DNA from 4 places in the Streptomyces sp. NPDC016677 genome. Region 4 is predicted to be linked to each of the others. Evidence: riboswitches for the same ligand, from Rfam matches in the RefSeq annotation. Region 4 holds a riboswitch; each other region holds the start of a gene.
The links. A riboswitch is a leader RNA that binds a small molecule or an ion and turns the genes downstream of it on or off. The one in region 4 is predicted to bind cyclic di-AMP.

Region 1: it holds a riboswitch for cyclic di-AMP, as region 4 does, so the genes downstream of both, ACZ3IG_RS27715 (transglycosylase SLT domain-containing protein) here and ACZ3IG_RS16165 (M23 family metallopeptidase) in region 4, are expected to answer to the same signal.
Region 2: it holds a riboswitch for cyclic di-AMP, as region 4 does, so the genes downstream of both, ACZ3IG_RS18805 (transglycosylase family protein) here and ACZ3IG_RS16165 (M23 family metallopeptidase) in region 4, are expected to answer to the same signal.
Region 3: it holds a riboswitch for cyclic di-AMP, as region 4 does, so the genes downstream of both, ACZ3IG_RS10240 (C40 family peptidase) here and ACZ3IG_RS16165 (M23 family metallopeptidase) in region 4, are expected to answer to the same signal.

What each region holds. Positions count from the first base shown of each region.
Region 1 covers NZ_JBVHEO010000013.1:94,035-99,641, reverse strand. Annotated here, with positions in the region: gene ACZ3IG_RS27730 (glycosyltransferase family 2 protein) at 1-1,158, opposite strand, end outside; gene ACZ3IG_RS27725 (GNAT family N-acetyltransferase) at 1,290-2,354, opposite strand; gene ACZ3IG_RS27720 (HAD family hydrolase) at 2,585-3,403, shown strand; gene ACZ3IG_RS27715 (transglycosylase SLT domain-containing protein) at 3,397-3,915, opposite strand; cyclic di-AMP (ydaO/yuaA leader) riboswitch at 3,920-4,107, opposite strand; gene ACZ3IG_RS27710 (polyprenyl synthetase family protein) at 4,913-5,607, shown strand, end outside.
Region 2 covers NZ_JBVHEO010000006.1:94,543-100,149, reverse strand. Annotated here, with positions in the region: gene ACZ3IG_RS18820 (nucleoside triphosphate pyrophosphohydrolase) at 1-744, shown strand, start outside; gene ACZ3IG_RS18815 (cytochrome P450 family protein) at 917-2,149, shown strand; gene ACZ3IG_RS18810 (transglycosylase family protein) at 2,319-3,488, shown strand; cyclic di-AMP (ydaO/yuaA leader) riboswitch at 3,670-3,837, shown strand; gene ACZ3IG_RS18805 (transglycosylase family protein) at 3,841-4,569, shown strand; gene eno (phosphopyruvate hydratase) at 4,802-5,607, shown strand, end outside.
Region 3 covers NZ_JBVHEO010000003.1:103,041-108,647, reverse strand. Annotated here, with positions in the region: gene pcrA (DNA helicase PcrA) at 1-1,672, opposite strand, end outside; cyclic di-AMP (ydaO/yuaA leader) riboswitch at 1,904-2,078, shown strand; gene ACZ3IG_RS10240 (C40 family peptidase) at 2,087-3,250, shown strand; gene ACZ3IG_RS10235 (hypothetical protein) at 3,315-3,668, opposite strand; gene ACZ3IG_RS10230 (LuxR C-terminal-related transcriptional regulator) at 3,847-4,566, opposite strand; gene ACZ3IG_RS10225 (ATP-binding protein) at 4,563-5,607, opposite strand, start outside.
Region 4 covers NZ_JBVHEO010000005.1:6,341-11,947, reverse strand. Annotated here, with positions in the region: gene ACZ3IG_RS16180 (alginate lyase family protein) at 1-747, shown strand, start outside; tRNA gene ACZ3IG_RS16175 (tRNA-Met) at 799-872, shown strand; gene ACZ3IG_RS16170 (PP2C family protein-serine/threonine phosphatase) at 1,065-2,333, shown strand; cyclic di-AMP (ydaO/yuaA leader) riboswitch at 2,569-2,726, shown strand; gene ACZ3IG_RS16165 (M23 family metallopeptidase) at 2,739-3,785, shown strand; gene ACZ3IG_RS16160 (PrsW family intramembrane metalloprotease) at 3,844-5,139, opposite strand; gene trmB (tRNA (guanosine(46)-N7)-methyltransferase TrmB) at 5,177-5,607, opposite strand, start outside.

The DNA.
Region 1 (5,607 bases), on a different contig from region 4:
CCCGTCAAGGCCTTCCCCGTCACTGCCTACCCCGCCGCTGCCCTCCCCGTCACTGCCCTCCCCGTTCCGTACGGCCGTCAGGGCCCGCGCGTGGGCCAGCCCGCCCGGCAGCCGGGCGAGGAACGCCGGCAGCAGCCCCGGGCGGTTGACGAGGACGGCCGTGAGATACGCGGTCAGCCCCGCCCCGTAACCGAACGCCTGGGTCTCCAGGTCCCGCCAGGTCTCCCGGTGGTGGTGCCAGACCAGGGCAGCCGGGACATAGCGCAGCCGGTACCCGTGGGCGAGGACGCGGACGAAGCCGTAGAGGTCGTCGCCGCCCCGGGCGTGCGTGCCCGCGCCGGTGGCCGGGTCGAAGCCGCCGACCTCGCGCAGCACCGCCGTACGGAAGGCCATGCCGGCCCCGGAGCCGAACCGTCCGGCGGTGAACGGGAACAGCGGTTCGTCGGCGGGCGGGTCGGCGGGGTCGTACGTCCGTGGGGTGAAGCCCTTGGCGAAGCCGCCGTGGCTCTCCAGGAGCACCTGGGCGGGGGTGCGCAGCCGCGCGGGCAGGATCAGGCCGGTGGCGCAGCCGAGACCCGGGTCGGCGGCGAAGGGCGCGGTCAGTTCGGCCAGCCAGCGCGGGTCGGCGACCACGTCGTCGTCGGTGAAGGCGGTCACCTCGCCGCGTACGACGTCGAGCCCCCGGTTGTGCGCGGTCGCGAGGCCGGGCACCGGTTCGCACACGTAGCGCACCCGGTCGCCGTACTTCCGCTCGACCAGGACGCGGGTCTCGTCGGTCAGCGGCGCGTTGTCCACGACGACGATCTCGAAGTCCGGGTGGTCCTGGGCGAGCAGCGAGTCGAGGGCGCGGGCCAGTTGGCCCGCCCGTTCCCGGGTGGCGACCACGACACTCGCGGACGGCGGCACGGGTCCGGACCCCTTCGCCGCCACCGGCGCCTCCCCCGGCACCGGCCCTTTCACCAGGTCCTGGGCGAGCCCCGCCAGCACGGACACCGCGTCGGCCCCCTCCGGCACCCGTCCGACCAGCGTGCCCACCGGCCGCCCCGCCCGCCGGACCAGGACGAACACCTCACCCGCGGCCACGGGCGGACTGCCCGGCCCCGGTCTGAGCGAGGCCCCCTCCCCGTGGTCCCCGAGTTCCAGCTCGGCCACCTGCACCGGTCCGATGCTCAGGAACTCCCGTATCTCCCGTTCCGTCTCCCGCCGCGCCAAGTCTCGCCGTACGCGGCCCTGTCTCGCACGCGCTGCTCCGAACATGCGCATCCCCCCTGGATCGCTTCCGATCGTCCTCACGTGCGACGCAGCCGCGCCACACCCTTCAGCGTCCGCGCCGCGAGCGAGGCGAGCCGCGGCCGGTCGCGCACGAACCCGTGGGCCCGGCGCGCCGGCTCGCGGCCGAGCCAGTACAGCGCCGCGCCCGCCCCCCAGCGCGTCACCGCGCCCTCGTACACGGGCAGTTCGCCCGTCTTCAGCGAGTCCTTGTACTCCGCCGCGCCCCGTCCCATGTCCAGCAGACCGATCCCCTCGGCGGCGGCGGCCTCGGCCATCCGCAGATGCAGCACCAGCCCCGGCGAGTACTTCGCCACCGCCACGTCGTACGCCGGGAACCAGCAGGCCAGGACGGTCGACGAGCGCAGCCCGAAGTGGGCGGCGACCGGCTGTCCGCCGGCGTAGAGGACGGACAGCGTGCCGGCGCACTCCGGGGTGCGGGTGGCGGCGAGCCGGCCGACGAGTTCGGTGATCCAGCGCTGCGCGAACCGGTCGCGGCGCCCGGTCCTGCGGTACTGCGCCGACTTCCAGGCCATCAGCGTGCGCAGCGCGGCGGGGTCGCGCTCGTCGAACACGAACCGCACGTCCCCGACCTGGCGGCCGAGCCGGCGCTCCTTGGCCAGGGTGGTCTTGAGGAACTTCGGCGACTGGGCGCGCAGTACGTTCTCGTACGCCCCGTAGCCGTCGGCGACGTCGATGACGTGCGAGGCGTACTCCTCGGCGGCGTACGGCGTGAACAGCCCCTGTTCCGCTTCCAGGTTGTCGAAGGCGAAGCTGGACAGCGAGCAGGCGCGCAGAAGGTGGCGGGTATCGGGCAGCGGGCCCTGGCGCAATACCGCCCCTTGGCAGTCCGACACCCCGAGGCCGATGGCGCGCCCCTGCCCCAGCGGTCCGCGCTCGTACGGCAGGAAACCGGCGCTCTCGCCGCCCTCGTACAGCACCGCCACCCGCGCCGCCGGGCGTACCCGGCCCACGGCCTCGGTGAACTCCGGTTCCATGAAAGGGTTGCGAGGGGCGTGCGACTTGGCGCGCAGCTCCCGCCAGTGCTCCCGTTCCCCCTCGCCCAGTTCCTCCGGCCTCAGCACACGAATGTGTCCGCTGCTCAACTCGACCCCCCGATCAAGTCCCCCTGGACAGAAGGAAAGTACCCCTGGGGCCCCTCGGAGCGGTAGAGAGCGGAGCATGTTGTTGCCAACCGGTGCACAGCGCTTCAACCGCCTTTAGCCGGTGATGCGTCAGGTTTCGGACATCCGCGTCGGGAACGTGCGCTTGACGACGGTGAGTCGAGGGCGCGCGACGTCCGTATTCTCTGATCATGAACCCCACCGCATACGATCTCGTCGCCACCGATCTGGACGGAACGCTGCTGCGCGGCGACGACACCGTCTCCGAGCGGTCGCTCGCCGCGCTCGCGCGGGTGACCGGGGCCGGCGCGCACCACCTGGTGGTGACGGGACGCCCGGCGCCCAGAGTGCGCGCGCTCCTCGGCGACCTCGGCTGCGGGGGGCTCGCGGTGTGCGGACAGGGCGCGCAGGTGTACGACGCCGGCGCGGACCGGATGCTGTGGTCGGTCACCCTGGACCGGGAACTGGCCGAGACCGCGCTCGGCAAGATCGAGGCCGAGGTCGGCGAGGTGTACGCCGCCGTCGACCAGGACGGGGTGGACGGGCTCACGCTGATCGAGCCCGGGTACCTGATGCCGCACCCCACACTGCCCGCGGTGCGGGTCGGCCGGCGGGACGACCTGTGGGCGGCGCCCATCAGCAAGGTGCTGCTGCGCCACCCTGACCTGTCCGACGACGAGCTGGCGGCGACGGCCCGCGCGGTGGTCGGGTCGCTGGCGACGGTCACCATGTCGGGGCCGGGGACGGTCGAACTCCAGCCGTGCGGTGTCACCAAGGCGACCGGTCTGGAGCTGGCGGCGGAGCGCCTGGGGCTGAGCCCGGAGCGCACGGTCGCCTTCGGGGACATGCCCAACGACATCCCCATGTTCCGGTGGGCGGCCCACGGCGTCGCCATGGCCGGCGCCCACCCGGAACTGCGGGCGGTCGCCGACGAGGTCACCCTGTCGAACGAGGACGACGGCGTGGCCGTCGTCCTCGAACGACTCTTCGCCCGAGGCCGGGCTCAGTAGGCGCTGTAGACGTTGTCCATGGAGCCGTACCGGTCGGCCGCGTAGTTGCAGGCGGCGGTGATGTTGGCGACCGGGTCGTACATGTCCCAGGAGGTGCCTTCGACGTGGTACGCGTCGAAGGTCGGCTTGATCACCTGGAGCAGGCCCTTGGACGGGGTGCCGTTGATGGCGTTGATGTCCCAGTTGTTGATCGCGAACTGGTTGCCGGACGACTCCCGCATGATGTTGCGGTAGATGCCGTCGTACGAGCCCGGGATGCCCTTCTCGGCCATGATGTCGAGCGACTGGCGGATCCAGCCGTCGAGGTTGTTGCTGTAGCCGTTGGCCGCGGTCAGGGCGGCCGTGGTGGTCGCCGTGGTCGAGTCGGCGGCGGGGACGGCGGCCGGGGCGGCGGACGCGCTGGCGGCGCCGGCGATCGGCAGCGCCAGTACGGCGGCGCCGGCACCGGCGAGGGCGAGCTTGCGGACGAGACGGTTGGCGCCGGCGGCGTGCCGGAGAGCCTTTGCGGGCATGGTGCGGTCCTCTCCATACGCCTGCGAGGTGAGCTGTCGGGTTCGGGCGGGGAGGTGCCCGGCCGTGCCCTGTCGGGCCCGGCTTCACCCCGAGCCGCTCCGGTCCTCCGGGACGTCGGGTGACGTCCGGTGACCGGCGCGGCGACTTACCTGGGTCCCCCGCTCCTGCCGTGAATGAGTCGGATGCGTGTGCGTCGGGCGGTGGCAGGATTCGGCGTCCGCTCGACAGGCCGGGAACGTATGCGACAGCACATGTCCGGAACAAGTGCCGGAATCACCTAACGTGCCTGTTGACCTTGGTCTGAGGCATTTGGGGTACTTGATCCTTTGCGAGTGGCAAGGGTCAACTGGCGTACGGGGCAAGGGGATGGGGGGTGCGTGGGCGGCGGTGTGCGGTCGGGCGGCGGCGTGAGTCAAGTCACTGGCGTCGACGAGCGGGGCAAATCGGGCAATGAGGTCAACTTGGTTTTTACTGGCCAGGGGTGACCGTCGTCGTGGCGGGAGCGCCCGCCTGACTCGCCCGGCAGCGGGAACGAGGGCTGGGGCGGGGGTCTGGAACGAGGGCTGGGGCGGGGGTCTGGAACGGGGGTCTGTAACGGGGTCTGTAGGTCGAATGGGTGACGTTCCCGGGTCGCGCGACGTTGGGAGGAGTGGTGGGATCTTCGATGGATTCCCGGTGGGCCTTCGCTGGGCCCTCGACGCAGCCTTGGTGGACCGGTGGCGGGACCGGCGGGGCCGGGGAGTCTCCGAGGGGTCCAGGAGGGGTCCAGAGGGAATCGCGGCGTCGGCGTGCCCCGGCCGCCCCGCGAAGTCGATCCATGTCCGCTCATATCACCTGATCAAAAACATACAGTTCATGATCTGATACCGACCGGCCTGTAACGGTGGGCGCTATCGGTGATCGAAACGTGACCGGATACGCTGACTTGAGTGATGGCAGCGACCTATCGACCAGCCGTGTAACCGCGAGTAGACACCAGCAGACAGGAGACCCCTCGTGACCGTCGTCGGGCCGTTCGGGCTGAGCGTGCGGGACCAGGCTCTGGAAGCCGATGTCCAGGCCGGAATGGCGGCAGTCGAGGAAGGACTGCTGGAGGCAACCAAGAGCGAGGTGCCCTTCATCACGGAGGCCGCCCAGCATCTGGTGCGGGCGGGCGGCAAGCGGTTCCGGCCGCTGCTGGTGATGCTCGCGGCGCAGTTCGGCGACCCCTACGCCCCGGGTGTGGTGCCCTCGGCGGTGGTCGTGGAGCTGACCCACCTCGCCACGCTGTACCACGACGACGTGATGGACGAGGCCGCGGTGCGGCGCGGGGTGCCCAGCGCCAACACCCGCTGGGACAACTCCGTCGCGGTCCTGACCGGCGACTTCCTCTTCGCCCGCGCCTCGCAGATCCTCGCCGACCTCGGTCCGGAGGCGGTCCGCGTACAGGCCCTGGCGTTCGAGCGGCTGGTCACCGGCCAGATCCTGGAGACCGCCGGCCCGCAGGACGGCCGGGACCCGGTCGACCACTATCTGGACGTGCTGGGCGGCAAGACCGGCTCGCTGGTGGCGGTCGCCTGCCGGTTCGGCGCGATGATGTCCGGCGCCGACGAGACGGTCGTGGACGTCCTCACCCAGTACGGCGAGCGGCTCGGCGTCGCCTTCCAGCTCGCCGACGACGTGCTGGACATCGCCTCCGACTCCACCGAGTC
Region 2 (5,607 bases), on a different contig from region 4:
ACCGTGGTGGTCGTGGCGACCGGCGAGGGGGAGCCGGCCCTGACGGACGGCCTGGCCCGGCTGGCCGGCTCCGGCCGCGTCCACATGCCCGAGCTGGAGCTGCTGCCCGCCTCCTACGACCTGCCCGGCGCCCGCCTGCTCGACCTCGTCCAGGTCATGGACCGCATCCGCGCCGAGTGCCCCTGGTCGTCCCGGCGGACCCACGAGGGGCTGGCGAAGTACGCCATCGAGGAGGCGTACGAACTCGTCGAGGCCATCGAGGACGGCGACCGCGACGACCTGCGCGAGGAACTGGGCGACGTCCTGCTCCAGGTCGTCTTCCACGCCCGGATCGCCGAGGAGGACCCGGAGGCTCCCTTCTCCATCGACGACGTGGCCGCGACCATCGTCACCAAGCTGATCCACCGCCACCCGCACGTCTTCGGTGACGAGACCGCCACCACCCCCGAGGAGGTCAGGGAGCACTGGCTGCGCACCAAGGCGGTGGAGAAGCAGCGCACCTCCGTCACGGAGGGCGTCCCGCTCGGCCAGCCCGGCCTGGCCCTCGCCGCCAAGCTGGCCTCCCGGGTGCGCACGGCCGGCCTGGACGTCCCGCTGCCCCGCGCCGAGGGCCCCGGCTACGAGCTGCTGGCGCTGGCGGTGCGCGCCGAGGCGGAGGGCGTGGACCCGGAGGCGGCCCTGCGCGCGGCGGCACGGGCCTACCGGGACGCGATCCGGGAGACGGAGGCGCGGACGCGGTCGTGAAAGGACGCGGAGGCGGTCATGAAAGAGGGACGGATACGGTCGGGGGGTGACCGAGCAAGCCGAGCCCCGCCGCACCACCCCCACCCCCGCCCCCGCCACCCCCGCACCTGCCACCCCGGCCCCTGTCGCCCCCGCCCCCGCATCCGCCACCCCCGCCCCCGACGCCCCCGAGCTGTTCACCTGGGAGTTCGCGAGCGACCCGTACCCGGCGTACGCCTGGCTGCGCGAGCACGCCCCCGTGCACCGCACCCGGCTGCCCAGCGGGGTGGAGGCATGGCTGGTCACCCGGTACGCCGACGCCAGGCAGGCGCTCGCCGACCCCCGGCTGTCCAAGAACCCGGCGCATCACGCCGAACCCGCGCACGCCAAGGGCAAGACCGGCATCCCGGGGGAGCGCAAGGCGGAGCTGATGACGCACCTGCTCAACATCGACCCGCCGGACCACACCCGGCTGCGCCGGCTCGTCAGCAAGGCGTTCACCCCGCGCCGTGTCGCCGAGTTCGCGCCCCGCGTGCAGGAACTCGCCGACCAGCTCATCGACCGGTTCGCGCGCGCCGGCAGCGCCGACCTCATCCACGACTACGCCTTCCCGCTCCCCATCTACGCCATCTGCGACCTGCTCGGCGTCCCCCGCGAGGACCAGGACGACTTCCGGGACTGGGCGGGCATGATGATCCGGCACGGGGGAGGCCCCCGGGGCGGGGTCGCGCGGTCGGTGAAGAAGATGCGCGGCTATCTCGCCGACCTCATCCACCGCAAACGCCAGGCGCTGCCGCCCGAGCCCGCGCCCGGCGAGGACCTCATCTCCGGACTGATCCGCGCCTCCGACGAGGGCGAGCACCTCACCGAGAACGAGGCCGCCGCGATGGCGTTCATCCTCCTCTTCGCCGGTTTCGAGACCACCGTCAACCTCATCGGCAACGGCACGTACGCCCTGCTCACCCACCCCGGCCAGCGCACCCGCCTCCAGGAGTCGCTCGCGGCCGGCGAGCGCGGCCTGCTGGAGACCGGCGTGGAGGAACTCCTGCGCTACGACGGTCCGGTGGAGCTGGCCACCTGGCGGTTCGCCACCCGGCCGCTCACCCTCGGCGGACAGGACATCGCCGTCGGCGACCCCGTCCTCGTCGTCCTCGCCGCCGCCGACCGCGACCCGGCGCGCTTCACGGACCCGGACACCCTGGACCTTTCCCGCCGCGACAGCCAGCACCTCGGTTACGGCCACGGCATCCACTACTGCCTCGGCGCCCCGTTGGCCCGCCTGGAGGGCCAGACCGCGCTCGCCACACTCCTGACCCGCCTGCCCGACCTGCGCCTCGCCGTCGATCCGGCCGAACTGCGCTGGCGCGGCGGCCTCATCATGAGGGGTCTGCGCACCCTGCCGGTGTCGTTCACCGCGGCTGAGTGAACGATCCGTCGCATCAGCAAAGGTGACGCGCCGTCACCACTGTGATCTCCATGTGATCTACACGGCATGAACTTGTGATGAGTGATCGTATGCCTATACGTTCACGGATCAGCGCGGCACCGAGCACCAACCGCCGTGCGGGCCCTGCTGTCTCGTGAAAGGTCTCCGCATGCTCTCCGGGAACGGCCGACACCGTCGCCCCCGCCAGGCCCCGGCCCTGGTCGTCGCTGCCGGAGTCACCGGCTCCGCCATCGCGATCCCGCTCCTCGGAGCCACCGGTGCCCACGCGGCCGACGGCGCGGCCTGGGACCGTGTCGCCGAGTGCGAGACCGGTGGCGCGTGGAGCCAGAACAACGGCAACGGTTATTACGGCGGCCTGCAGTTGTCCCAGGAGGACTGGGAGGCGTTCGGCGGCCTTGAGTACGCCACCACCGCCGACCGGGCCAGCCGCTCCCAGCAGATCCGTGTGGCCGAGAAGGTCCTGGCGGCCCAGGGCATCGCCGCCTGGCCGACCTGCGGACTGCTCGCCGGACTGGGCGGCGGCGCGTCGGATGACGACTCGTCGGACGATTCGTCCGGGTCGGCATCATCGGATGCGGAGTCGGATGGTTCATCCGGTTCGACCGATTCATCCGGCTCCTCGGGATCTGCCGACTCGTCCGGCGCGGCCGACACCACCGACCCGGCCGACACGGACGACGCTTCGGACGGCTCCGGCTCCGGCTCCGGCTCCGGCTCCGGCTCCTCGGCCTCCCCCTCGGACACCCCGTCCACCGACACTTCGGACGCCGGTGCTGGGGACACCGACACTTCAGACACCGGCGACGAATCGGCCGACTCCGACACATCACCCGAATCCGCCTCCCCTGTCGAGGAGCCGAGCGACGCGGCCACCACCAAGCGCGACACCGCGGACGCCTCCGGCGCCACCGGCAGCGCCGGCAACCTCGAACCGACCCCCGCCATTTCGAGCCTCACCAAGACCGGCGAGGACGACACGGCCGGCGGAACCGGCACCGGCAAGCACCGCGGCGGCAGCGCCGACGAGGAGACGGCGAAGGGCCGTTCGGAGTCGTCCTCGGGGCGGCACGCCTCGCGCGACGACAAGACGGCGCGCGAGACGGGCGACAGGACGGGCGACAAGACGGGCGACGAGGCGGGCGACGGGACGTACACCGTCCGCGCCGGCGACAGTCTGTGGGCCATCGCCGACTCCCTTGAGCTCGCCGGGGGATGGTCCTCCCTCTACGCCGCGAACAAGGACGCCGTCGGCACCGACCCCGACCACATCCTGCCCGGTCAGAAGCTTGCCGTTGGGGTCGAACCGGTCGAAAAGTGACGGCAGTTCGCGTCACGGTTAAGGGTGAATGTCCGTATTAAACGCCGTGAGAGATAGGTCTCAGAAGCCCTGATCGTCTTTGTAAATCCACCGGGAGCCTGTCTACGGTCATGACCGCTCGCCATCGCGGGCCCCGGCCGCCGCAACGCCGAATCCTGCCAGCGGCAGTCCGGGAACAGTCGTCGCGCAAGCGCCGAAGGCAGGAGCGGGGGACCCAAGGTAGGTCGCCGCACCGGGCAGTTGAGCCGGAGCGGCTAGGGGTGGAGCCGAGTCCCGTGAGGGACCCGGCCGGGCAACTCAACCGGCCCGAACCCGACAGCTCACCTCGCAGGCGTCGGTGAGGGGATCTTCCATGCTGTTCTCCAGCAAGGGCAAGCACCGTCGTCCGTCCAAGGCCACTCGCGCCATCGCCATCGCCGGCGTGACCGGTGCCGCCGTCGCCGCCCCGCTGATGGCGGCCGGCAACGCCTCCGCCGCCACCGAGTCGGAGTGGGACACCGTCGCCCAGTGCGAGTCCGGCGGCAACTGGTCCATCAACACCGGCAACGGCTACTACGGCGGCCTGCAGTTCTCCGCCTCCACGTGGGCGGCGTACGGCGGCACGCAGTACGCCTCCACCGCCGACCAGGCCAGCAAGGACCAGCAGATCCAGGTCGCCGAGAAGGTCCTCGCGGGCCAGGGCAAGGGTGCCTGGCCGAACTGCGGCACGGGCCTGTCGGGTGCCGGCGGCTACACCGGCTCCTCCGACAGCGGCCAGAGCAGCGGTTCCAGCAGCTCCAGCGGCTCCAGTGGCTCCACCGAGTCCCGTGAGACGCAGGAGCAGCCCGCCTCCCGCTCCCAGGAGCGCCCGGCCGCCGAGACCGGCACCACCCAGCAGGCCGAGAAGACCGTCACCACCCCGACCGGCAAGAAGGTCGAGAAGGGCGACGGCGAGTACAAGGTCGTCAAGGGCGACACCCTCAGCTCCATCGCCGAGGCGCACGACGTCGACGGCGGCTGGGCGAAGCTGTTCGAGCTGAACGACGACATCGTCGACGACGCCGACCTCATCTACCCGGGCCAGCAGCTGCACCTCAGCTGACGGCTCACAGGCCCCCGCCCCGGCGCGTGTTCCCCCGTACACGCCGGGGCGGGGCCATGTCCGGATCGCGGCAGTCTTTTGTTCCGTTCGGAAACAATTTACTCTCGGTTTGCCCAACGGGTGGGTGACCGGCTGGCCGATCGCCCCGGGCCGGTTAGGCTCGTCCCGCGGAGCCGCGCGTAAGCGCGCACCCGCGTCACACAGAAGCGTCACATTGAAGAAGGAGATGCTCGTGCCGTCCATCGACGTCGTCGTAGCCCGGGAAATCCTGGACTCCCGAGGCAACCCCACGGTCGAGGTCGAGGTCGGCCTCGACGACGGCAGCACGGGTCGTGCCGCCGTTCCGTCCGGTGCCTCCACCGGTGCCTTCGAGGCCATCGAGCTGCGTGACGGTGACTCGAACCGCTACCTGGGCAAGGGCGTGGAGAAGGCCGTCCTCGCCGTCATCGAGCAGATCGGCCCGGAGCTGGTCGGCTACGACGCCACCGAGCAGCGCCTGATCGACCAGGCCATGTTCGACCTGGACGCCACCGACAACAAGGGCTCGCTCGGCGCCAACGCCATCCTCGGCGTCTCCCTGGCCGTCGCGCACGCCGCCTCCGAGGCGTCCGACCTCCCGCTCTTCCGCTACCTGGGCGGCCCGAACGCGCACCTGCTGCCCGTTCCGATGATGAACATCCTGAACGGCGGCTCGCACGCCGACTCCAACGTGGACATCCAGGAGTTCATGATCGCCCCGATCGGCGCGGAGTCCTTCTCCGAGGCCCTGCGCTGGGGCGCCGAGGTCTACCACACGCTGAAGAAGGTCCTGAAGAACAAGGGCCTGTCCACCGGCCTCGGCGACGAGGGCGGCTTCGCCCCGAACCTGGACTCCAACCGCGCCGCGCTCGACCTCATCCTCGAAGCGATCAAGGAAGCCGGCTACACCCCCGGCGAGCAGATCGCCCTCGCCCTGGACGTCGCCGCCTCCGAGTTCTACAAGGACGGCGTCTACTCCTTCGAGGGCAAGGAGCGCACCGCCGCCGAGATGACGGAGTA
Region 3 (5,607 bases), on a different contig from region 4:
GTCCGGCGCCGGACTCGGCGATCGTGCGGAGGTCCTCCATCAGCGTGTTGAAGCGCTTGACGGCGTTCGTGGAGCGCGCGGCCATGCCGTACGCCTCGTCGACGCGCCGGAGCGCCTGCGGGAAGCTGATCTTCTCGCGCTGGGCAAGGGCGTCGATCATCGCCTCGGCCCGGTCGCCGATGCCCCGCTTGGGCACGTTGAGGATGCGCCGCAGCGGCACCGAGTCCTCGGGGTTGGCGAGGACCCGCAGGTAGGCCAGGACGTCCCGGACCTCCTTGCGCTCGTAGAAGCGGACGCCGCCGACGACCTTGTAGGGCAGGCCGGTGCGGATGAAGACCTCTTCGAAGACACGGGACTGGGCGTTGGTGCGGTAGAAGACGGCGACGTCGCCGGCCTTGGCCTCGCCCGCGTCCGTGAGCCGGTCGATCTCGTCGGCGACGAACTGCGCCTCGTCGTGCTCGGTGTCCGCGACGTACCCGGTGATCCGCTCGCCCGCGCCCGCGTTGGTCCACAGGTTCTTCGGCCGGCGCGACTCGTTGCGCTCGATGACCGCGTTGGCAGCGGACAGGATGGTCTGCGTGGAGCGGTAGTTCTGCTCCAGGAGGATCGTGGTCGCGTCCGGGTAGTCCTCCTCGAACTGGAGGATGTTGCGGATGGTCGCGCCGCGGAAGGCGTAGATCGACTGGTCGGCGTCGCCCACGACGCACAGCTCGGCGGGCGGGACGTCGCCCTCGCCCGGCGGGACGTCCTCGTCGTGCGCGCCGGTGCCGACCAGCTCGCGCACCAGGGCGTACTGGGCGTGGTTGGTGTCCTGGTACTCGTCGACCAGGACATGCCGGAAGCGGCGGCGGTAGTGCTCGGCGACGTCCGGGAAGGCGCGCAGCAGGTTGACCGTCGTCATGATGAGGTCGTCGAAGTCGAGGGCGTTGGCCTCGCGCAGGCGCGTCTGGTACATCGCGTACGCCTGGGCGAGGGTCTTCTCGAAGCCGTCGGCGGCCTGGGCGGCGAAGTCCTCCTCGTCGATCAGCTCGTTCTTCAGGTTGGAGATCTTGGCGCTGAAGGACTTCGGCGGGAAGCGCTTGGGGTCGAGGTCCAGGTCACGGCAGACCAGCGCCATCAGCCGCTTGGAGTCGGCGGCGTCGTAGATCGAGAACGACGACGTGAAACCCAGCTTCTTCGACTCCCGCCGCAGGATGCGTACGCACGCGCTGTGGAAGGTCATGACCCACATGGCGTTCGCCCGCGGGCCGACGAGCTGCTCGACGCGCTCCTTCATCTCACCGGCGGCCTTGTTGGTGAAGGTGATCGCGAGGATCTGGCCGGGGTGGACACCGCGCGCGCCGAGCAGGTGGGCGATGCGGTGGGTGAGTACGCGGGTCTTGCCGGAACCGGCACCGGCCACGATGAGCAGCGGGGAGCCGGCGTGGGCGACCGCGGCGCGCTGGTTCTCGTTCAGCCCCTCCAGGAGCGCGGCGGGGTCCGTCACCGGGCGCGGGGCGCCGTCCCGGTAGTAGGGGTCCCGGTCCGGCGGCACGTCGAACTTCCCGGCGAACAGATCGTCCGGGATCGGCTCCGGTACGTGCTCGTCCTCGGGCGGTGGCGGAGGTTCCTCCTCGTGCCCGCGGGGGGCCTGGAGGCTCGCCAGGAAGCTGTCGTCAAAGAGGCTGCTCATCGCTCTACGAGTCTAGGGCGCCCCACCGACAACCGGACGCCCCCTCGAAAACCCGGCCGGACCCGTACCGCCGGACACGCTCCCGTCACCGCACATCACCCACCGTGAGGGAAGCCCTCTAGGTCACGAAAATGTATCGGGCATATCACCCTTCAACCTTCACAGGGGGCACACGAGTTGGCTACGGTGCGGGCGGGCCGCTCGACCCCCACCGGCGAACGTCGCCGGGCCGCGCGGCCTCCGCCGAATCCGGCGTGCCCGCGTGGCGCCCGGAACCGGGGACCCACCGTGACATGGGGTGAGTCGGTTCACAGCCCGCTCCGGGCGCGAACCGTAGGGCAGCCTTCCGTAACACCACACCGCCCGAACCCGACAGCTAACCCGGTAGGCGGAGCACGGAAGGAGTCGCCTCCCTTGGCGTCGCACCGCAAGTCGCGTCCCGCCGGAACGCTCATGGCAGGCATACGGACCCCGGTCCTGGCCACGGCCGCGCTGACCTCCGTGGCCCTGCTCCCCCAGACGGCCACCGCGGCCCCCTCCGACGACCGGCCGAGCCTCGAAGAGGTCCAGAAGAAGGTCGACGACCTCTACCGCCAGGCCGGGTCGGCCACCGAGAAGTACAACGCGGCCGAGGAGAAGACCGCGAAGCAGCGCGAGCAGGTCGACAGCCTCCTGGACGACGTCGCCCAGCGCACCCAGGAGCTGAACGACGCGCGCGAGGAGCTGGGCTCCTTCGCCGCCGCCCAGTACCGCACCGGCGCGGCCGTCTCCGACACCGCGACCCTCCTGCTCGCGGACTCCCCGCAGGACTACTTCGACCAGAACCAGCTGATGGACCGGCTCACCGGCCGCCAGAAGCAGATGGTCGACGACTACGTCACCCAGCAGGCCGAGACGATGGAGAAACGCCAGGAGGCCACCGAGAGCCTCCAGACGCTCACCACGTCACAGAAGGACCTGAAGACGGCCAAGGCCACCGTCCAGACGAAACTCGCCTCCGCGCGTGAGCTGCTGGCCGACCTGACCGCCCAGGAGAAGGCGCGGCTCGCCGCGATCGAGAAGGAGAAGCAGCAGGAGGCGGCCCGCAAGGCCCAGGAGCTGGCCCGGCAGCAGGCCGAGGAACGGCAGCGCCAGGAGGAGGCCGCGAAGACCGCCGCCGCGCAGGAGAGCAGTTCCTCGGGGTCGACCGGGTCGTCGTCCGCGACCGACTCCTCGTACGCCACCAAGGCCGGGAAGGCCCTGGCCTTCGCCCGCGCCCAGATCGGCAAACCGTACGTCTGGGGCGCCACCGGCCCCGACTCCTACGACTGCTCCGGCCTCACCCAGGCCGCCTGGAAGGACGCGGGCGTCGACCTGCCCCGCGTCACCTACGACCAGGTCAACGCCGGCACCACGGTGTCGATCTCCGCGGCGCAACCCGGTGACCTGGTCTTCTTCTACGACGACATCTCGCACGTCGGCATCTACATCGGCAACGGCATGATGATCCACGCGCCGAAGCCGGGCGCGTACGTCCGCGAGGAGTCCGTCTACTACGACGGCGAGTCGTCGATCTACAGCGTGGTGCGTCCGGCCTGAGCGGTTCCGCTCGCTCGGCACCGGCCCCGGCCTGGTGCGCCGGTCGTGTCCGCGCGGCCGGCGCTCAGGTCCACAGCACCGCGATGAAGACGTTCACCATGGTCAGCGCGCCGACCAGCCCGAACAGGCCCTTCTCCACCTTCTCCTCGTCCCGTTTCACGTAGACGAGGCCGAGGATCACGACCAGCACGGCCAGTTTCACGCCGATCTTGATGTTGTTGACGGACTGGTCGTCGGCCTGGTTCAGCCCGACCAGGATCACCCCCGTGACCAGCATGGTCAGCGCGCCGTGCAGCATCGCCGGACCGAAGCGGGCGGTGCCCTCGCCCATCGCCTTCATCTGAGTGAGGAAGCCGCCGAGCAGTGCCGCGATGCCGATGATGTGCAGACCGACGAAGAGGTGGATGAGTACGTCCATGAGTCCGGAGCCTAATGAAGGGCGCGAATCCGGCCGGCCACCAGTCCCCCAAGTTCCCCGACCCCCCGGCCGCCGCGCTCCCGATTCCACACATCGGTCATCACCCTGCGAGAGAACGGGCCCGTGGGGGGCCTGAGTCACATGCACAGGCCGCCAAGGCCGTCCGGTACGGGCCGCGTCAGACGAGGCGCCGTGCGGTGGCCCACCGCGTCAGCTCGTGCCGGTTGGAGAGCTGGAGTTTGCGCAGGACCGCCGAGACATGGGACTCGACCGTCTTGACGGAGATGAACAGCTGCTTGGCGATCTCCTTGTACGCGTAGCCGCGGGCGATCAGGCGCAGCACCTCGCGCTCCCGCTGGGTGAGGCGGTCGAGGTCCTCGTCGACCGGCGGGGCGTCGGTGGAGGCGAAGGCGTCCAGGACGAAGCCGGCCAGACGGGGCGAGAAGACGGCGTCGCCCTCCTGGACGCGGAAGACCGAGTCGACGAGGTCGGAGCCGGTGATCGTCTTGGTCACATAGCCACGGGCACCGCCGCGAATCACGCCGATCACGTCCTCCGCCGCGTCCGAGACGGACAGGGCGAGGAAGCGGACGGGCCGCTCGGCGTCGGCCATCAACGGGGCGCAGCGACGCAGGACCTCGACGCCACCGCCGCCCGGGAGGTGGACGTCGAGCAGGACCACCTCGGGCCGGGTCGCGGTGATGACCGTGACGGCCTGGTCGACGTCGGCGGCCTCCCCGACCACCTCGACCCCGGTCTGCTCGGTCCGGCCGATCTCGGCCTGCACGCCCGTACGGAACATGCGGTGGTCGTCGACGAGGACCACGCGCACCTGCCGTCCGGCCGCTCCGCCGGTCGACTCGGCGGACTCCGTGTTCGCTTCGGTCGGGTCGCTCATGACGTCTTCTCCGCCCTCTCCATCTCCAGCTCGACCTCCGTGCCGCCGCCGGGCACCGCGCGCAGTCGCGCCGTGCCGCCGTTGCGCTCCATGCGGCCGATGATCGATTCTCTGACACCCATCCGGTCGGCGGGTATCGACTCGGGGTCGAAGCCGGGCCCCCGGTCCCGGACGGACACGAAGACCGTCCTGCCCTCGACTTCGGCGAAGACCTGTACGGCACCGCCCTCGCCACCGTACTTGGCCGCGTTCACCATCGCTTCGCGCGCGGCCTGCGTCTGTGCCCCGATCCGTTCGTCGAGCGGGCAGTCGCCGACCACGACGACCTCAATGGGGACGCCGTGCTTGTCCTCGACCTCGGCGGCGTCGCGCTTCACGGCTTCGGCGAGGGTCGCCGGCTCGTCGTCCTCGTCCTTGCCGTTGCCCTCCGGTCTGTAGAGCCAGGCGCGCAGGTCCCGCTCCTGAGCGCGGGCCAGGCGCCGTACCTCGCCGGGACTTTCCGCGTTGCGCTGGATCAGGGTCAGGGTGTGCAGCACCGAGTCGTGCACATGGGCGGCGACCTCGGCGCGCTCCTGCGCCCGGATGCGCATCAGGCGTTCCTCGGAGAGGTCCTGCGTCATGCGCACGAGATACGGCCCGGCCAGCAGCGTTATGCCGACCAGGACCGCGAGGGCCGCCTGGAGCACCGACCCGAGGTGGGCGGCGGAGCCCTGGAGCACGAAGATGCCGGAGACACCGGCCGTCACCAGCAGTACCCCGGCCACCGCGCGCAGCAGCCGGACCGTGCGTCGGCGCCGGCCCGCCTCGACCCAGCGGGCCCGGCGGGCGTTGTCCGCCTGCCGCCAGACGAGGGCGACGCCCGCACCGACCAGCACGGTCGGCCAGAGGTACGCCTTCACCCCGCCGCTCAGATCCACGTTGCCCACGAAGACCATGGCCACGACGACCATGAGGAGCAGGGCGACGATCTGTCCCTTGTCCGGTCTGCGGGCGACGAGTCTGCGGCGGCCGTCCGGGGAGGTCTCGGTGGAGACGAGGGAC
Region 4 (5,607 bases):
GCCGGGTGGACCGCGTCGACCTGGGCGCGGGCCGCCGAACTGGTCCGGCACACGCCGGGCGCCGGCTGGCCGGCCGACCGGGTGCGGCGGTTCGAGGACATGCTCCGCACCGCCCACCTGCCCCGGCTGACGAAGAAGGTCCCCGACCAGAGCGGCCACCAGGACCTGATCGCCACCGACGGCGCGATCTCCGCCGCCGTCTTCCTGAACGACCACCAGACCTTCGACCACGCCCTGCGCCGCTTCCGCGACCGCGTCCCCGCCTACTTCTACCTGGAGAAGGACGGCGAGCTGCCGTTCACCCCGGCCGGCAGCGGCATCGCCACCCGCGAACGGCTGGTCTCGTACTGGCACCGGCAGAAGACGTACAAGGACGGCGTCACCCAGGAGACCTGCCGCGACTTCGCCCACGTCGGCCACTCCATCGCCGCCACCGCCCACATCGCCGAGACCGCCTGGCACCAGGGCGTCGACCTCTACGCCGAGGTGAAGGACCGGCTGAAGGCCGCCCTCGCGCTGCACGCCCGCCAGCAGCGGGCGGACACCGTGCCGGCCTGGCTGTGCGGCGGCGAGGCCGAGCGGAACCTGGGGCCCGACCTGGAGGTCGCCCTCAACCACCTGGAGAACCGGCTCGACGTCCCCGTCCCCGCCGCGCACAAGCTCGCCGCCGGCACCCGCCCGGCCGGCACCGACGATCTCTTCGTCTCCTGGGAGACGCTCACCCACGCCCGCAATCCCGGGCGCTAGATACGTATGTGCTGATCACCCCGGACATGGTCTACACTGGTGACACACCGACGCGGGGTGGAGCAGCTCGGTAGCTCGCTGGGCTCATAACCCAGAGGTCGCAGGTTCAAATCCTGTCCCCGCTACTCAGGCCGATGGCCGGGTCCCTTCCGAGGGGCCCGGCCATCGGTGCGTTCGAGCCCCGTCGGCCGTGGTGCTCCGGCGTTCTCCGTCATCCGGACGGCCCCCCACCGCTCGCCGCCCGCCCCCGCTCCGGGAACCCTGGACGGGCGGGACGGCAAGCGGCGGCTACGTACATGGGTGGCGGGAGGCGAGCGGTGCGGCCTGGTGACGTGGACGAGGGACCGTACGCCAGGGCCGGCGGCCGGCTGCCCGGCGACCCGGTGCCCGACCCGGGCCTCGGCGACGCCCCGGTGCCCGTGCCGCCCGCCCCGGGCCGACGGCGCCGGGTCCGGCGCGGCGCCCGGATGACCCTCGTACGCCTCCTGCCCGTCCTGCTGATCGCCGTAGGCGCCGCCTACGACCTGCTCACGCCCCGGTACTTCACCGCCGGCCCCCTCTACACCGCCGCGCCCCTGACCGCCGCCCCGCTCTACTCGCGGCGCGGCACCGTGCTCACCGGGGTGGTCACCGTCGCCGTCGTCATAGCCCTCCAGATCGGCCTCGGCGTCGCCCACCAGGTCGACTCCGTCACCGAGCTGGTCACCATCGCGGTGGTCGCGGTCCTCGCCGTCTTCGTCAACGCCCTGGTCCGCCGCAACGACGAGCGGCTCGCCACCGCCCGCGAGATCGCCGAGGCGGCCCAGCGCGCGGTGCTGCCCGAGCCCGCCGAACGGCTCGGCGGCTTCGAGATCGCCGCCTGCTACGAGGCCGCGCAGGCGGACGCCTTCATCGGCGGCGACCTGTACGCGGTGCAGGACAGCCCGCGCGGGGTGCGGATGATCGTCGGGGACGTGCGGGGCAAGGGGATGGGCGCGGTGGCCGCCGTCGCCGTCGTGATCGGGGCGTTCCGGGAGGCCGCCGAGCAGGAGTCGACGCTGGAGGCGGTGGCGCAGCGGCTGGAGCGGGCGCTGGCCCGCGAGGGCACCCGGCGCGAGGGACTGGACGCCTTCGAGGGGTTCACCACCGCCGTCCTCGTCGAACTCCCGCACGGCGACGGGGTGGCCCGCGTCGTCAACCGGGGGCATCCGCCGCCCCTGCTGTGCCACGCCGACGGCAGCCTGCGCGCCCTGACCACGCGGGACGCGGCGCTGCCGCTCGGCATGGGGGAACTGGGCGTGTGGCCGGACCGCGCGGAGGAGACCGCCTTCCCCGCCGGGGCCACGCTGCTGCTCTACACCGACGGGGTGACCGAGGCCCGGGACGCCCGGGGCGAGTTCTACGATCCGGTGGCGCGGCTCGGTGGCCGGCGCTTCCGGCATCCGGGTGACCTGCTGGACACCCTCGCCGAGGACGTGCGCCGGCACTCCGGGGGCGGGATGGCGGACGACATGGCGCTGCTCGCCGTACGGCGGCCCGATCCGGGCGGCGCCGACGAGTCCGGTGGCCTGGACGAGTCCGGGGGCGCCTGTGGTCACGAAGGGTGATGGGGTGGGAGCCCTCCGCATAACAATTGATGCACGGTCAGTTTCAAGCGGCGGAACCGACCGCTGTGCGGGTGTACTGAAACGCGGTCAACTCGCCCCGTTTTCGCCCTCCGTGCGGCCTTGCTCCCGGCCGAGAAGCTTAATGATCAAGAGGAACGGCTTGGAAACAGCGCCCCGCTTCTATTAACGTTCGATAACGCAGCGCGGTCGTCCCAGCCGTCACAGAAGGCGGCTCCGTGCGCACGCGCCGAATCCCGTAAGGGAACCGGGGAACCACCACCTTGGGGTGAATCGGGCGTATCCGACCGTGGAGACACGGCCTGTATACGCGCGTAGGAGACCTTCCCGCTCCGAACCCGTCAGCTAACCCGGTAGGCGGAGACGGAAGGAAAGGAGCACGCCCACGTGGCGTCCAACCGGCCTGCCCCCGAGGCCCCGTTCGTGCCGAACCAGCACGACCCCGCAACCTTCGGCTACGGCGCCTTCCGCCCCGACGAGGGCCCCTTCGAAGAGTGGAACCCCACCGCCGACACCGTCCGTCCCGTGCGCGGCAAGCACCGGGTCGCCAAGCAGCGCGGCGGACTGGCCCGCAGCTCCACCGTCCTCGGCGTCGGCGTCATAGCGGCCGTGGGCGCCGGCGGCATGGCCAGCGCGCAGACCGGCAAGCCGCCGGTGTCGATCTCCATGCCCGACCTGCCGTCCGTGGGCTCGATCATCTCGGACGACGAGTCCGCCGGAGACACGGCGGACGAGGGGTCGGCCACGCCGCTCAGCAGCATCGCCGCCGTCGCCTCGGACGACACCGAGGAGGGCACGACCACCGCCGGTGAGTCGCTCCGCGCCCGGATCATGGCGCAGGCCGAGCAGCAGCAGAACCAGGTCGAGACCAAGGCCGCCGAAGAGGCTGCTGCCGCCGCCGAGAAGAAGGCCGCCGCTGCCGCCGCCGAGGCCGAGAAGAAGGCCGAGGCCAAGGCCGCCGCCGCCAAGAAGAAGGCGGCGGCGGAGGCCGCGCGGAAGGCCGAGGCCGCGCGGCTCGCCCAGCTGGCCAAGCAGTACGCGCTGCCGACCTCCTCGTACACCATCACCTCCAGCTACGGGCAGGCCGGCGCCTACTGGTCCTCCGGCTACCACACCGGCCTCGATTTCGCCGCGCCCGCAGGCACCCTCATCAAGGCCGTGCACTCCGGGACCATCACCGAGGCCGGGTACGCGGGCTCCTACGGCTACCGCACGATCCTCACCCTCGACGACGGCACCGAGGTGTGGTTCTGCCACCAGTCCTCGATCAGCGTCAGCGTCGGCCAGAAGGTCAGCACCGGCGACGTCATCGGCCGCGTCGGCGCCACCGGCAACGTCACGGGCGCCCACCTCCACCTGGAGGTCCACCCGGACGGCTCCACCTCCGGCATCGATCCGATGGCCTGGCTGCAGAGCAAGGGCCTCACCCCCTGAGCCGTCCCCTTGTCCGGGACACCTGATCCCCGGCGGTCCTGACGGCGACCCCCCGACGTCAGGGCTGCCGGTTCACGGGCGCGTACGGATGGTGCGCGTAGAGCTGGTACTGCTGGTACTGCTGGTACCTGGGGTACTGGTGCGGTGCCGGCGTCGGCGGGGCCGTGGCCCGTGCCGCGTGGGCCAGCGCCGGGCGTGCCGTCTCCCGGCGGCGCCACAGCTCGTGCAGCAACGCCCGCTCCCGTACGACGAAGTCGGCGCCCGCCCGGCCGCGCCGGCCCCGGTGCCGCAGGAACGCCAGCTCGGTCGCGTACGCCTCGTACTCCGCCACCGTCCGTGCCGCCTCCTTCCCGGCGTGGCGCCGGGCGTGCGCACGGGCGAGGCGCCGGGCCCGCATCGAGCCGAGCGCGTACGGCTCCGCCGGGGTCAGCCAGCCGGCCGCCGCGTAGGCGGGCAGTTCGGCGCGTACGGTGACCAGTTCGCGCTGCCGGGACCAGACCGCCAGCCAGGTCAGCAGCCCGAACACCGGCACCATGAACGTCGCGTACACGAGGAAGAAGCCGTACTCCCCGAGGGCCGAGGAGCCGTTCCACAGCGCGTGCATGCCCATCGCGAGCAGCAGGCCGGCCGGCGGGAGCAGGACGCGCCCGGCCCGGCGGCTCTCGCCGCGCAGGGCGGCGAGACCGAAGCCGAGGCCGGTGAGCACCGTGAACAGCGGGTGCGCGAACGGCGACATGACGACGCGGACGAAGAACGTCGCCGCGGTGACGGAGGCGATGCCGCTGCCCCCGGTGAGCTGGTCGGTGCCGAACGCGTTGCCCAGGTAGAGGATGTTCTCGGTGAACGCGAAGCCGGTGGCGGTGAAGCCGGCCAGGACAACGCCGTCGAGGAGCCCGGTGACGTCGTGCCGGCGGAAGAGGTAGACCAGCAGGACGGCGGCGGCCTTCGCGGACTCCTCCACGACCGGGGCTATCACGGTGGTGCCCCAGGTGTCCGCGCCGGCCGGATCGGCGGTGGCCGTCGCTATCCAGCGGGTCGCGAAGCTGTTGGCCACGATGGCGGTCAGCGCCGCCGCGCAGGCCCCCCAGGCGAAGCAGAACACCAGGTTGCGCCAGGGGCCCGGCGCCACCCGGTCCAGCCAGCGGAAGGCGGCGAGCAGCAGCGGGACCGGCAGCACGGCGAGACCGAGGCCGACCAGGAAGCCCTCCGTGCCGGTCTGCTCGCGCACCAGCGCCAGGATGACCAGACCGGAGAGCGCGAGCAGCGTGGCCAGGGCGCCGTAGCGCACCCAGCGGCGCTGCCACCAGTGCCGCGGGGGCGGCGGTGCCGGCGGGTACGGGGAGCTGGTGGCCACGGCATCGATCCTGACGAGAGGGGGCGCCGCCCCGGCTTCAGGCGCCGGCGGGGGGTCGGTCCTGGTGCGGTACGCGGCGGAAGAGCAGGTCGTTCACCACATGTCCCTTGTCCAGTCCCTGGCCCTCGAAACGGGTCAGCGGGCGGTGCGCGGGACGGGGCGCGAAACCGCCGCCGGGCGCGGTGTTCTCGAAGGCGGGGTGCGCGGTGAGGACGTCGAGCATCTGCTCGGCGTACGGCTCCCAGTCGGTGGCGCAGTGCAGCAAGGCGCCCGGCCGGAGCCGGGAGGCGGCCAGGGTCAGGAACTCCGGCTGGATCAGCCGGCGCTTGTGGTGCCGCTTCTTGGGCCAGGGGTCGGGGAAGTAGACGCGCAGGCCGGACAGGGAGTCCGGGGTGAGCATCTCGCCGAGCAGGATGACCGCGTCGCCGTTGCCCACCCGGACGTTGGTCAGGCCCTTCTCCTCGGCCA